DNA from 2 places in the Streptomyces sp. NPDC057249 genome. Region 2 is predicted to be linked to the other one. Evidence: predicted binding sites of a transcription regulator. Region 2 holds the regulator's gene; the other holds the start of a gene.
What was found. Region 2 encodes HrcA, which represses chaperone genes, less so after heat shock. Its sites were predicted from a motif close to TTNGCACTCNGNNNNNCNGAGTGCNAA; they were not measured.

Region 1 (6,418 bases), on a different contig from region 2:
TCCACGAAGATCCGCCGGACAGGCCCTAGCCGCGGCACGTCGATGAGTTCCGGACGCTTGCGCGGTCTACCCTTCACGGCACTTCGCCCCTGTACGTGAGGAGAGGACCATGCAGAAGGTCACCACGTTCCTGTGGTACCCGAAGGGCCTGATCGAGGAAGCGGCCGACTACTACGTCTCCGTCGTCGGCGGCGACTCGCGCGTCCTGGAGACCACCCGCTGGACCGCCGCGGGCCCCGGCGAGGAGGGCACGGCGATGACCGTACGGTTCCAGCTGGACGGCGCGGAGTACATCGCGTTCGACGGCGGGCCCGAGTTCACCTTCACCGAGGCCGTCTCGCTCTCCGTGGAGTGCGACTCCCAGGAGGAAGCGGACCGGCTGTGGCACGAGCTCAGCTCCGGCGGCGGCCAGGAGAGCCAGTGCGGCTGGCTCAAGGACAAGTACGGCCTCTCCTGGCAGATCGTCCCGCCGGGTCTCGTCGAGGCCCTGACCGACCCGGACCCCGAGAAGGCCGCCCGCGCGATGAAGGCCATGCTCGGCATGAAGCGCCTGGACGTCGAGGCCATCCGCAACGCCTGACCCCTGCCCGGCACTTGGGGTCAGGGGTGATCGATAGGGTCGGCCCCATGTCCCCTCGCTTCGTACTGCCGCCGCCCCCGCCGCCCGTGGAGATACGCTCCTGGCCCGACCGCGACGCGCTGCTCGCCGACCGCTCCTTCCTGCTCGGCGTGCTGGTGAAGGCCCACATCGGACCCGGCCGGCTCGGGCTGCTGTGGCTGTGGGGGGTGGTGGGTGCGATCGGCTGGTCGTTCATCGGGACGGCGGTCATCACCTTCGAGGAGTCGTACGACGTCGTCAGCGCGATCATGGGCGTGGTGATGATCGGACTGGGCGCCGCCGCCCTGATCCCGGCGGTGATCCTGGTCGTCGTCGGGCTGCGCCGGGACGCCGCGGTGCGCCGGCTGCTCACGCGGTGGGGCGAGCTCGACCGCGACCCCGCCCGCGACGCCGGACTCCGGCTGCCCGGCACGACGCTGGGGTGGCTGCTGCCCTCCTTCGTGCTCGGCGCGCTGGGGCTGTACATCTGCGTCGTCGTGCCCGCCGGAGGGGTCCGGGGCGAGGACACGTACGGGCTGATGGCGGTGATCATGGGGTACGGGCTGCTGGCCTGGCTCATCGGGCTCGTCGGCGTCTTCAAGGCGTTCTGGCACCGGCGCTGGATCGTGCGGACGCTGACCGGGGCGGCCGCGCCGGCGCCCGTGGTGTCCCGGGGCGGCGGCGTCCACCGCTGAGGGCCTTCCCGGCCGCCCCGGTGTGAGCCACCCGGGGGACCGCGCGTGCCCGGCGGCGGTGTCGGACCCGATGCCCCGTCACGTACTGGCAGTATCCGGCGCCATGCAGCCAGTACGACAAAAGGACAAATTGGCCATGAATGGGCGTGAACAGGGTGCGGTGGCGGGCGGGCGGCAGCGGGTACGGAGGCGCCTGAGGCGCGGGCCGGGTCACGGGGTCCTCGCCGCGCTCCTGGTCGCCGCCGCCGCGTCCGGCTGCGCGGCCGGGGGCGAGGACGCGGGCGCCGCCCGGAGCGCGAAGCTCCAGGCCGGCCAGGCGGACCCGCAGGCGGCCCCGGCCGCCGGTGCGCTGGGCACCCGCGCGGCGCAGGCGGAGCGGGCCGAGCTCGCCCAGGCCGCCCGCGCGGTCGCCGCCAAGAAGTGGGGCCTGGCGAGCACGCCGCTCGCCGCGCCCGTACCGCCCGCGAAGAAGCCGCACCTCACCACCCGCAAGGGATTCGAGGTCGAGGGCCAGGACGACTCGCTGCCGCCGGTCTTCACCCGGGTCCCCACCACGGACAAGGTCGTCTTCCTGACGATGGACGACGGGGACGACAAGGACCCCGAGCTGCTGAAGATGATGTCGGAGCTGAACATCCCGTACAGCGCCTTCCTCACCGACTACCTGGTGCGCGACGACTACACGTACTTCAAGGACGCCCAGTCCCGGGGGACCGTCCTCGGCAACCACACGCTCAACCACCGCTATCTGCCGGGCCTCTCCCACGACGAGCAGAAGCGCGAGATCTGCGGCCAGCAGGACATCCTCCAGGAGCAGTTCGGCAAGCGGCCCCGGCTCTTCCGCCCGCCGTACGGCAACTACAACACCGACACGCTGAAGGTCGCCAAGTCCTGCGGCATCACCGCCGTGCCGCTGTGGGAGGCGGAGGCGTTCCCCGACCACATGGAGTGGCGCGAGGAGGACCGGAAGCTGCACCCCGGTGACATCATCCTCACGCACTTCCGGGGCGAGGCGGACTGGAAGGGGAGCATGCCCGACCTGGTCCGGTCCGTCATGAAGGTCATCACGGACCAGGGGTACGCCGTGGCCCGCCTGGAGGACTACGTATAGGAAGCGGCGTACCCGCGGGTGCCGTCCCCCGGCTCCGGGTGGGCGTCCTCGTAGGCGTCGTGCCAGGCCGTCAGCGTGAGGACCAGCAGCAGGCATACGCCGATCAGCTGGACGACGCCCGCGATCGGCAGCCCGTGGCGCAGCAGCACCACCGCGATCACGCAGGCCACCGCCGTGACGGCGGCGAGGACGAGAGTGCCGGACCAGTCCATCCCGGGCGGTCCGGCCTCTGCCATGTCCGGGTTCGGCGGCCGGGGGGCGGAGCCCGCGTACGCGTAGAAGAAGACCGCGCTGATCACCCCCTCCAGGGCGATGAGCAGCACCCCGAGCACCACGTCGAGGCAGGTGGTCATCACCGGTCCGGGGCGCGACGGGGCCGGGCGGTCCGGGCCGGAGGTTCGTATGCGCATGCCGCCACCGTCCACCGGAACGGACCGGGCGGCCCCGGCGTTGTCCCTACGGTGTCCGGAACGTTGCCCGGTCGCAGCCGTACGGCTCCCGGGTACGCCACGAGGGGCGTGAATTGGCACTCCGCTTGACCGAGTGCTAATCGCGGTCATAGTCTCAGTGCTGGCACTCCCCACTGGAGAGTGCCAGCAGTACTGCGCGACCGGCAGGTCCGGCACCCGCGACGACGGGCCCACCTGGTCGCCACCCCAAAGACTGTTAAACCCCGTGAGATCTCCGAAGGGGGAGACCGGATCGTGTCGACCGCCAGCTCCAAGGTTGCGATCAAGCCGCTCGAGGACCGCATTGTGGTCCAGCCGCTCGACGCCGAGCAGACCACGGCCTCCGGCCTGGTTATCCCGGACACCGCCAAGGAGAAGCCCCAGGAGGGCGTCGTCCTGGCCGTGGGCCCGGGCCGCTTCGAGAACGGCGAGCGCCTGCCGCTCGACGTCAAGACCGGCGATGTCGTGCTGTACAGCAAGTACGGCGGCACCGAGGTGAAGTACAACGGCGAGGAGTACCTCGTCCTCTCGGCGCGCGACGTCCTCGCGATCATCGAGAAGTAATTCACCCACGTTTGCTTCTGTTCTGCGCCCCTGGCCCCCTGCGAACCAACAGCCGGGCGGCAGGGGCGCAGTTCTTGTTTTGAGAGGAAAAGTTCAGCTCCATGGCGAAGATCCTGAAGTTCGACGAGGACGCCCGTCGCGCCCTTGAGCGCGGCGTCAACAAGCTTGCCGACACGGTGAAGGTGACGATCGGCCCCAAGGGCCGCAACGTCGTCATCGACAAGAAGTTCGGTGCCCCCACCATCACCAACGACGGTGTCACCATCGCGCGCGAGGTCGAGCTGGACGACCCGTACGAGAACCTCGGCGCCCAGCTGGTGAAGGAGGTGGCGACCAAGACCAACGACGTCGCGGGTGACGGCACCACCACCGCCACCGTCCTCGCCCAGGCACTCGTCCGCGAGGGTCTGCGCAACGTCGCCGCCGGCGCCTCCCCGGCCGCCCTGAAGAAGGGCATCGACGCCGCGGTCAAGGCCGTGTCCGAGGAGCTCCTCGCGACCGCCCGCCCGATCGACGACAAGTCCGACATCGCCGCCGTGGCCGCGCTCTCCGCGCAGGACCCGCAGGTCGGCGAGCTCATCGCGGACGCGATGGACAAGGTCGGCAAGGACGGCGTCATCACCGTCGAGGAGTCCAACACCTTCGGTCTGGACCTCGACTTCACCGAGGGCATGGCCTTCGACAAGGGCTACCTGTCCCCGTACATGGTGACCGACCAGGAGCGTATGGAGGCCGTCCTCGACGACCCGTACATCCTGATCCACCAGGGCAAGATCGGCTCGATCCAGGAGCTGCTGCCGCTCCTGGAGAAGGTCATCCAGGCCGGTGGCTCCAAGCCGCTCCTGATCATCGCCGAGGACGTCGAGGGCGAGGCCCTGTCGACCCTGGTCGTCAACAAGATCCGCGGCACGTTCAACGCCGTCGCCGTCAAGGCGCCGGGCTTCGGTGACCGCCGCAAGGCCATGCTCGGCGACATCGCCACCCTCACCGGTGCGACCGTCATCGCCGAGGAGGTCGGCCTCAAGCTCGACCAGGCCGGTCTGGACGTGCTGGGCACCGCCCGCCGCGTGACCGTCACCAAGGACGACACCACCATCGTCGACGGTGGCGGCAAGTCCGACGAGGTCGCCGGCCGGGTCAACCAGATCAAGGCCGAGATCGAGGCCACGGACTCCGACTGGGACCGCGAGAAGCTCCAGGAGCGCCTGGCGAAGCTGGCCGGCGGGGTCTGCGTGATCCGCGTCGGTGCCGCCACCGAGGTCGAGCTCAAGGAGAAGAAGCACCGTCTGGAGGACGCCATCTCCGCGACCCGCGCCGCGGTCGAGGAGGGCATCGTCTCCGGTGGTGGCTCCGCCATCGTCCACGCCGTCAAGGTCCTCGAGGGCAACCTCGGCAAGACCGGCGACGAGGCCACCGGTGTCGCGGTCGTCCGCCGCGCCGCCGTCGAGCCGCTGCGCTGGATCGCAGAGAACGCCGGCCTGGAGGGTTACGTCATCACCTCCAAGGTCTCCGAGCTCGACAAGGGCCAGGGCTTCAACGCCGCCACCGGCGAGTACGGCGACCTGGTGAAGGCCGGCGTCATCGACCCGGTCAAGGTCACCCGCTCCGCCCTGGAGAACGCCGCGTCCATCGCGTCGCTGCTGCTCACGACCGAGACCCTGGTCGTCGAGAAGCCGGCCGAGGAGGAGCCGGAGGCCGCGGGCCACGGCCACGGTCACTCGCACTGACGCAGAGCGCGAAGAGGCCCGGCACCCCGCGAGGGGGGCCGGGCCTCCGTGCTTCACGCCGACCGGTCCAGCGCCGCCGGATGCACCCCCTCCGCGAACGGCCGCCCCTGGGCGTACCGCTCCAGCTCGTCCAGCGCGTGGTCGGTCATCCGGTGCAGTTCGTTGCCGAGGGAGCCTGCCACGTGCGGGGTCAGGAGGACGTTCGGGAGGTCGTACAACGGCGAGTCGGCGGGCGGCACTTCGGGGTCCGTCACGTCGAGTACGGCGTGCAGCCGGCCCGGGACCAGCTCCCGGAGGAGGGCCGCCTCGTCGATCAGGGAACCCCGGGCCGTGTTGATCAGCGTCGAGCCGGTCCGCATCAGGGCCAGCTGGCGGGCGCCGATCATGTGGTGGGTCCCGGGGAGCTGGGGGGCGTGCACGGAGACCACGTCGGCGCGGGTGCACAGCTCGTCCAGGGCGGCCGGTTCGACGCCGAGGCGCGCCGCCTCCTCCGCGGTGACGAACGGGTCGTACAGCAGGACCCGCAGGTCGAAGGGGCGGAGCAGTTCGATGACGCGGCGGCCGATGCGAGAGGCGCCGACGATGCCCACCGTGCGGCGGTAGTTGCCGGCCCCGTCCAGTTCGGCGCGCCAGTCGTGGTCGGCGCGGACCTCGCGGTAGACGTGGGCGGAGTGCGGGACGCGCTTGTTGGCCAGCAGGATCGTGGCCAGGGTGTACTCCGCCACCGGCAGGGCGTTGGCCCCGGCCGCCGAGGAGACGGCGAGGCCGCGCTCCCAGCAGGCGTCGGTGATGTGGTGCTTGACGGAGCCGGCCGCGTGGACCACCGCCTTGAGGCGGGGCGCGGCGGCGAGGACCTGCCCGGTGAGCGGGGTGGCGCCCCAGCAGGTGAACAGGACCTCCGCCTCGGCGAGCGCGGCGGCGACGCGGGGGTCCGGGCCGGCCAGGTCGTGGGCGACGAGGGCCGGGTCCGTACGGGCGAGGGCGGCGAGCCGGTCGCGGTGGCGCGGCGCGAAGAGACGCTCGTGGATGCCCGGGCCCATGGCGAGCAGGACCGAGGGCCGGGGGTCAGTGGTGGACTGCATGGTGGTGAACGACTCCCTTGAGATGAGCGCTACTTGACGCTGCCGGCGGTGAGTCCGGCCTTCCAGTGCCGTTGCAGGGAGACGAAGGCGACGATCAGCGGGATGACGGCGAGGAGGGACCCGGTGACGACGAGCGGGTAGAAGCTGGGCTCGCTGTGGGTGTTGGTGTTCCAGGAGTACAGACCGAGGCTC
Region 2 (6,418 bases):
GGTTCGCTCGGGTAGTCGCGGTCCTCGTGCAGGACGGCGGCGAAGTCCGCCGCGGCGAGGAGGCCGGCGACCTGCTTGGTGGTGGCCAGGTCCGCCACGTCCGGGAAGAGCACCCGGCGCGACTGCTTGCCGGCCTCGCGGGCCGTGGCGCGCCATTTGGCCAGGGACTTGAGGCCGCGGTCGCCCTTCCACTGGGTGATGCAGCGCGCCGCCTGCCACGGGACGACCGCGTCGACGCCGGTCTCGGTCATCGTCTCCACGGCGACCTCGCCCCGGTCCCCCTTGGGCAGGGCCTGGACGACGGTGATCCGCAGCGCGGGGCGCGGCTCCTCGTGGACCGGGTCCAGGTCCCCGACGACCAGCCGGTCCTTGCCCTCGGCGGCGCGCACGACGCCCCGGGCCCACCGGCCGCGGCCGTCCGTGAGGACGACCTCCTCGCCGGTGTGCAGCCGCTTCACGGACACGGCGTGGCGTCCCTCGGGCCCGTCGAGGACGAACTCGGGGGCGTCGGGCAGGTGTCCGACGACGAAGACGGGTGCCGTCACTGTGTGCTCCTCGTGCTCACTGCCGTCCGTGCGGCGTCCAGTTCGTCGGCGAGCAGCCGGACCAGCCGGCCGGCGGGCAGCTCGCGGGCCATCCGGTGCCCCTGCCCGGCCCACAGCGACATGCCCTGGGCGTCCCCGACGCGGGCGGCGGCCTTGCGCAGCCCGGAGGTCAGGTGGTGGACCTGGGGGTAGGCGGCGGGGGCGTACGGGCCGTGCTCACGCACGAAGCGGTTGACCAGGCCGCGTGCCGGGCGCCCGGAGAAGGCCCTGGTGAGGGTGGTCCGGACGAACAGCGGGTTGGTCAGGGCCTGTTTGTGCAGGATGTGGGCGCCGGACTCCGGGCAGGCCAGGAAGGCGGTGCCGAGCTGGGCGGCGTCGGCGCCCGCCGCGAGGACGGCGGCGATCTGGGCGCCCCGCATCAGGCCGCCGGCGGCGACGACCGGTATCTGCACGGTCTCGCGGACCTGGGTGACCAGGCTCAGCAGCCCGGTCCCGCCGTCCTCGGTCGCCGGGTCGTCGTGGAACGTGGAGCGGTGGCCGCCCGCCTCGGTGCCCTGGGCGCAGACGGCGTCGGCCCCGGCCCACTCGGCGGCCTGGGCCTCCTCCGGCGAGGTGACCGTGACCACGGTGTACGTACCGGCGGCCGCGAACGCGTCGAGCGTGTCGCGCGAGGGGCAGCCGAAGGTGAAGGAGACGACCGGGACCGGGGCGTCGAGGAGGACGGCGACCTTGTCCTCGTAACCGTCGTCGCCGGGGACGTCCGGGTCGCCGAGCGCGGTCTCGTAACCGGTGGCCTCGCCCGTGAGCCGGCTGCGGTAGTCCGCCAGCGCGGCGGGGTCGGCCGGTTCGCACTGCGGCATGAAGAGGTTGACGCCGAAGGGCTGCCCGGTCAGGCCGCGCACCTGGCGGACCTCGTCGCGCAGGGCGTCCACCGTCTTGTAGCCGGCGGCCAGGAAGCCGAGTGCGCCGGCCTCGGAGACGGCGGCGGCGAGCTGCGGGCAGGACGGACCGCCGGCCATGGGGGCCTGCACGAGGGGATACCGGCAGAGAGCGGTCAGCGCGGAGGGCATGACCGCATCGTGTCATGTCCTTCCTGTCCCGTGATGCCCGCCCCGCGAACCGTCCGGCCGCGGCGCGGTACGGACCCGGGGCCCGGGTCCGTACCGCGCGGGCGGGTGCCGTCAGCGGCCGTTGAAGGCGTCCTTCAGGCGGGAGAACAGGCCCTGCTGGCCCGGCTGGAACTGGCCGGTGGGCCGCTCCTCGCCGCGCAGCTCGGCCAGTTCGCGCAGCAGGCGTTCCTGCTCGGGGTCCAGCTTCATCGGGGTGGTCACCTCGACGTGCACGATGAGGTCGCCGCGCCCCCCGCCCCGCAGGTGGGTGATGCCGCGCCCGTGCAGCGGGACGGACTGGCCGGACTGGGTGCCCGGCCGGATGTCGACCTCCTCCAGGCCGTCCAGCGTCTCCAGCGGCACCTTGGTGCCGAGGGCCGCCGCCGTCATGGGGATGGTGACCGTGCAGTGCAGGTCGTCGCCGCGGCGCTGGAACACCGCGTGCGGCAGCTCGTGGATCTCGACGTAGAGGTCGCCGGCCGGGCCGCCGCCGGGGCCGACCTCGCCCTCGCCCGCGAGCTGGATGCGGGTGCCGTTGTCGACACCGGCGGGGATCTTCACGGTCAGCGTGCGCCGCGAGCGGATGCGGCCGTCGCCGGCGCACTCCGGGCACGGGGTCGGCACGACGGTGCCGAAGCCCTGGCACTGCGGGCAGGGACGGGAGGTCATGACCTGGCCGAGGAAGGACCGGGTGACCTGGGAGACCTCACCGCGGCCGCGGCACATGTCGCAGGTCTGCGCCGAGGTGCCGGGGGCCGCGCCCTCGCCGCTGCACGTGGTGCAGACGACGGCGGTGTCGACCTGGATGTCCTTGGTGGTGCCGAAGGTCGCCTCGGCGAGGTCGATCTCCAGCCGGATCATCGCGTCCTGGCCGCGCCGGGTGCGCGAGCGGGGCCCGCGCTGCGACGACGTACCGAAGAACGCGTCCATGATGTCGGAGAAGTTGCCGAAGCCGCCCTGGCCGAAGCCGCCCGCGCCGGCGCCGCCGGACTGCGAGAGCGGATCGCCGCCGAGGTCGTAGACCTGCTTCTTCTGCGCGTCCGAGAGGACCTCGTAAGCGGCGTTGATCTCCTTGAACCGCTCCTGGGTCTTCGGATCGGGGTTGACGTCCGGGTGCAGCTCGCGGGCGAGCCTCCGGAATGCCTTCTTGATCTCGTCCTGGGAAGCGTCGCGGCGCACGCCGAGTACGGCGTAATAGTCCGTGGCCACTTACGACTCCGCCAGGATCTGTCCGACGTAACGTGCCACTGCGCGTACCGCTCCCATCGTTCCGGGGTAGTCCATGCGGGTCGGTCCGACCACGCCGAGTTTGGCGACTGCCTCGTCGCCCGAACCGTAGCCGACCGCGACGACGGACGTGGAGTTGAGCCCCTCGTGGGCGTTCTCGTGCCCGATGCGTACGGTCATGCCCGAGTCCTTGGCCTCGCCGAGCAGCTTCAGCAGCACGACCTGCTCCTCCAGTGCCTCCAGCACCGGCCGGATCATCACCGGGAAGTCGTGTCCGAAGCGGGTGAGGTTGGAGGTGCCGCCGATCATCAGCCGCTCCTCCGTCTCCTCGACGAGGGTTTCGAGCAGGATCGAGAGGACGGTGGACACGGTTCCCCGGTCCTCGCTCTCGAAGGATTCCGGCAGGTCCTGCACCAGCTGCGGGACGTCCGCGAACCGGCGCCCCACCACCCGGCTGTTGAGCCGGGCCCGCAGATCGGCGAGGGAGGTCTCGCCGAACGGCGCCGGGCAGTCCACCAGTCGCTGTTCGACCCGGCCGGTGTCCGTGATCAGCACGAGCATCAGCCGCGCCGGGGCCAGCGACAGCAGCTCCACATGCCGCACCGTCGAACGGGTCAGCGAGGGGTACTGCACGACGGCGACCTGCCGGGTCAGCTGCGCGAGCAGCCGTACGGTACGGCCCACGACGTCGTCCAGGTCGACCGCGCCGTCGAGGAAGTTCTGGATGGCGCGGCGCTCCGGTGACGAGAGGGGCTTGACGCCCGCCAGCTTGTCCACGAAGAGCCGGTAGCCCTTGTCCGTCGGGATGCGCCCGGCGCTGGTGTGGGGCTGGGCGATGAAGCCCTCCTCCTCCAGCACCGCCATGTCGTTGCGGACGGTCGCCGGGGAGACCCCCAGCTTGTGCCGCTCGGTGAGCGCCTTGGAGCCGACGGGCTCCTCGGTCCCGACGTAGTCCTGGACGATCGCGCGCAGCACTTCGAGTCTGCGTTCGCTGAGCATCGCGCGCACACCTCCAGCTCTCCACGTCGGTGTTCCCGGGCCGTTCCCGGGATTCCTCCTGGCACTCGGTGCGTACGAGTGCCAGCGATCCCCGGCCAGTGTACGGCGACGGGGTGGTGCCCTAGCAAGGGCGACCGGCCGCCGTGCCGCCCGATCGCGCAGGTCGCTGCCGATAGCGTCGCCGTATGGATGCCTCTTGGGAAGACTTCGGATGGGAGCGGCTGGGTCACGGAACGGGCCGCCGGCGCCTTCCGGTCTGGGACGCGACGGCCCTGCTGGTGGCCGGCCCGGACGGGGTGCTGCTCTGCGACACCGGCTCGTCACTGCGCGAGGGTGTGGAATTGCGCACCCAGGCGCAGGCGCTGCTCGGCCGGAGGGTGACGCACATCGCACTCAGCCACCCCCACTTCGACCATGTGCTGGGCACGGCGGCGTTCGCCGGCGCGCGGGTGTACGGCTCCGAGGGCACGGCGGAGCTGCTGCGGCGCGGGGCGGACGAGCTGTACGCGGACGCGGTGGCCCAGGGGCTGCCCGAGGCGGACGCGGCCGGTTCCGTCGATGTGCTGGTGGCGCCGGGCCACGAGGTGCGCGGGGAGCTGACGGTGGACCTGGGCGGCGGCCGGGAGGCGGTGCTGGTGGACATGGGCGCGGCGCACAGCGGCCACGACCTCGCGGTGCTGGTCCCGGGTGCCCCCGCGCTGGTGTTCTGCGGCGACCTGGTCGAGGAGTCCGGCGAACCCCAGGCGGGCCCGGACGCCCGCCCGGCGCGCTGGCCGGCGGCGCTGGACCGGCTGCTGGAGCTGGGCGGGGACGACGCGCGGTACGTGCCGGGGCACGGGGCCGTGGTGGACGCCGCGTTCGTCCGGGCCCAGCGGGAGGCGCTGGCGGGGCGGCTCGGCGTGTCGTAGGTCTTCCCCGATTATCGTCGTGCGATGCGCAGCTACCAGCCCGATCTGACCCCGCCGTGGAAGAAGTCCGCCCCCGCCCCGGAGGTGCCCGCCGAGACCGATCTGGTCGTGGAGGAGGCGGTCACCGGTTTCTGCGGCGCGGTCATCCGGTGCGAGAAGACCGCCGAGGGGCCGACGGTGACCCTGGAGGACCGGTTCGGCAAGCACCGGGTCTTCCCGATGACACCGCGCGGCTTCCTGCTGGAGGGGCGGGTCGTCACGCTGGTGCGCCCGTCGGCCGGGGGCCCGGTGCGGCCCACGCGTACGGCTTCCGGTTCGGTGGCGGTGCCCGGGGCGCGGGCGCGGGTGGCGCGGGCCGGGCGGATCTACGTGGAGGGCCGGCACGACGCGGAGCTGGTCGAGCGGGTCTGGGGCGACGACCTCCGCATCGAGGGCGTGGTGGTGGAGTACCTGGAGGGCATCGACGACCTGCCGGCGATCGTGCGGGAGTTCTCGCCCGCGCCGGACGCCCGCCTCGGGGTGCTGGTCGACCATCTGGTGCCCGGTTCCAAGGAGTCCCGGATCGCGGCCCAGGTGTCGGACGGCGACGTGCTGGTGGTCGGGCACCCGTACATCGACGTGTGGGAGGCCGTGAAGCCCGCGTCGGTGGGGATCGCGGGGTGGCCGGTGGTGCCGCGCGGGCAGGACTGGAAGACGGGGGTGTGCCGGGCGCTCGGCTGGCCGGAGAACACCGGAGCGGCCTGGCAGCGCATTCTGTCCTCGGTCCGCTCCTATCGGGATCTTCAGCCCGAACTCCTGGGCCGGGTAGAGGAATTGATCGATTTCGTCACCCTTCCGGACTGATGTCCGGCCGTCCTTCCCCTCGATCCGGCACCGATCCGGATGAATGCCTGCGCCTCGCACACATCATCGGTTATTGAGTGGGGCCAGGCTCTGTTCGCGAGGGAAGGCACGGGGGCGATGGCACGCGAGGTCTGGCGGGACACTGCGGAGAACGAGGCGGCCTCCGCCGTCTTCCACTTCGTGCAGCAGCTCATCGACCGCTACCGCGACAACCGGCCCCTGCTGCCGCTGGTCGTCCTCCAGGCCGCCGACGCCGACGTACCGGCCGCCGTGGACGCCCGGGTCGAGCAGATCGTGCGCCAGATCCACCGGGCCAACCAGCCGCGCCGCGTCCCCCTGAGACTGCTCGACGGGCGCGGCGACACCCCGTACGACGCGGCGCTCGACATGGTCCGCACGCTGACCGAGAAGCCGTGGGAGACCCGGGGCGGATCGCAGTACAAACCGTTTGCCTTCCCCCGTTCCCGGCTGCTCGGCGCCATCGAGCAGGCCACCGGGTCCGTGCTGCGGGACCCGGACCCGGGCAGCTCCCGCGACCAGCGCGACGAGCGCATCCTGGAGGAGCTGAGCGCGCTGCGCTGGCGGGCCCGGCGGCGCGGCCGGGGCACCTGGTGGACCGCGTTCCGCGAGTCGGTGCGGCCGGAGACGTTCGTGGGGGCCGTGGTCATCGCGGTCCTGGGTGTGCTGCTCGGCGAGATCGGCTGGCTGCCGACCGCGCTGGTGGCCGTGGGGGCGGTCCTCGGGCTCGCGGTGGTCCGGCTGGTGTCGACGTCGGCGCCGCCGCTGC

Region 1: the regulator HrcA is predicted to act here: its motif matches at 2,928-2,954, upstream of groES (co-chaperone GroES).

The regions. Positions count from the first base shown of each region.
Region 1 is NZ_JBHUXS010000033.1:67-6,484, forward strand. Features, by position in the region: gene ACFUJY_RS34280 (VOC family protein) at 110-580, shown strand; gene ACFUJY_RS34285 (hypothetical protein) at 628-1,293, shown strand; gene ACFUJY_RS34290 (polysaccharide deacetylase family protein) at 1,430-2,404, shown strand; gene ACFUJY_RS34295 (DUF6234 family protein) at 2,395-2,814, opposite strand; gene groES (co-chaperone GroES) at 3,109-3,417, shown strand; gene groL (chaperonin GroEL) at 3,519-5,144, shown strand; gene ACFUJY_RS34310 (hydroxyacid dehydrogenase) at 5,198-6,226, opposite strand; gene ACFUJY_RS34315 (carbohydrate ABC transporter permease) at 6,256-6,418, opposite strand, start outside.
Region 2 is NZ_JBHUXS010000015.1:44,210-50,627, reverse strand. Features, by position in the region: gene ACFUJY_RS25565 (16S rRNA (uracil(1498)-N(3))-methyltransferase) at 1-545, opposite strand, end outside; gene ACFUJY_RS25560 (nitronate monooxygenase) at 542-1,615, opposite strand; gene dnaJ (molecular chaperone DnaJ) at 1,727-2,863, opposite strand; gene hrcA (heat-inducible transcriptional repressor HrcA) at 2,864-3,880, opposite strand; gene ACFUJY_RS25545 (MBL fold metallo-hydrolase) at 4,066-4,788, shown strand; gene ACFUJY_RS25540 (DUF3097 domain-containing protein) at 4,813-5,631, shown strand; gene ACFUJY_RS25535 (hypothetical protein) at 5,749-6,418, shown strand, end outside.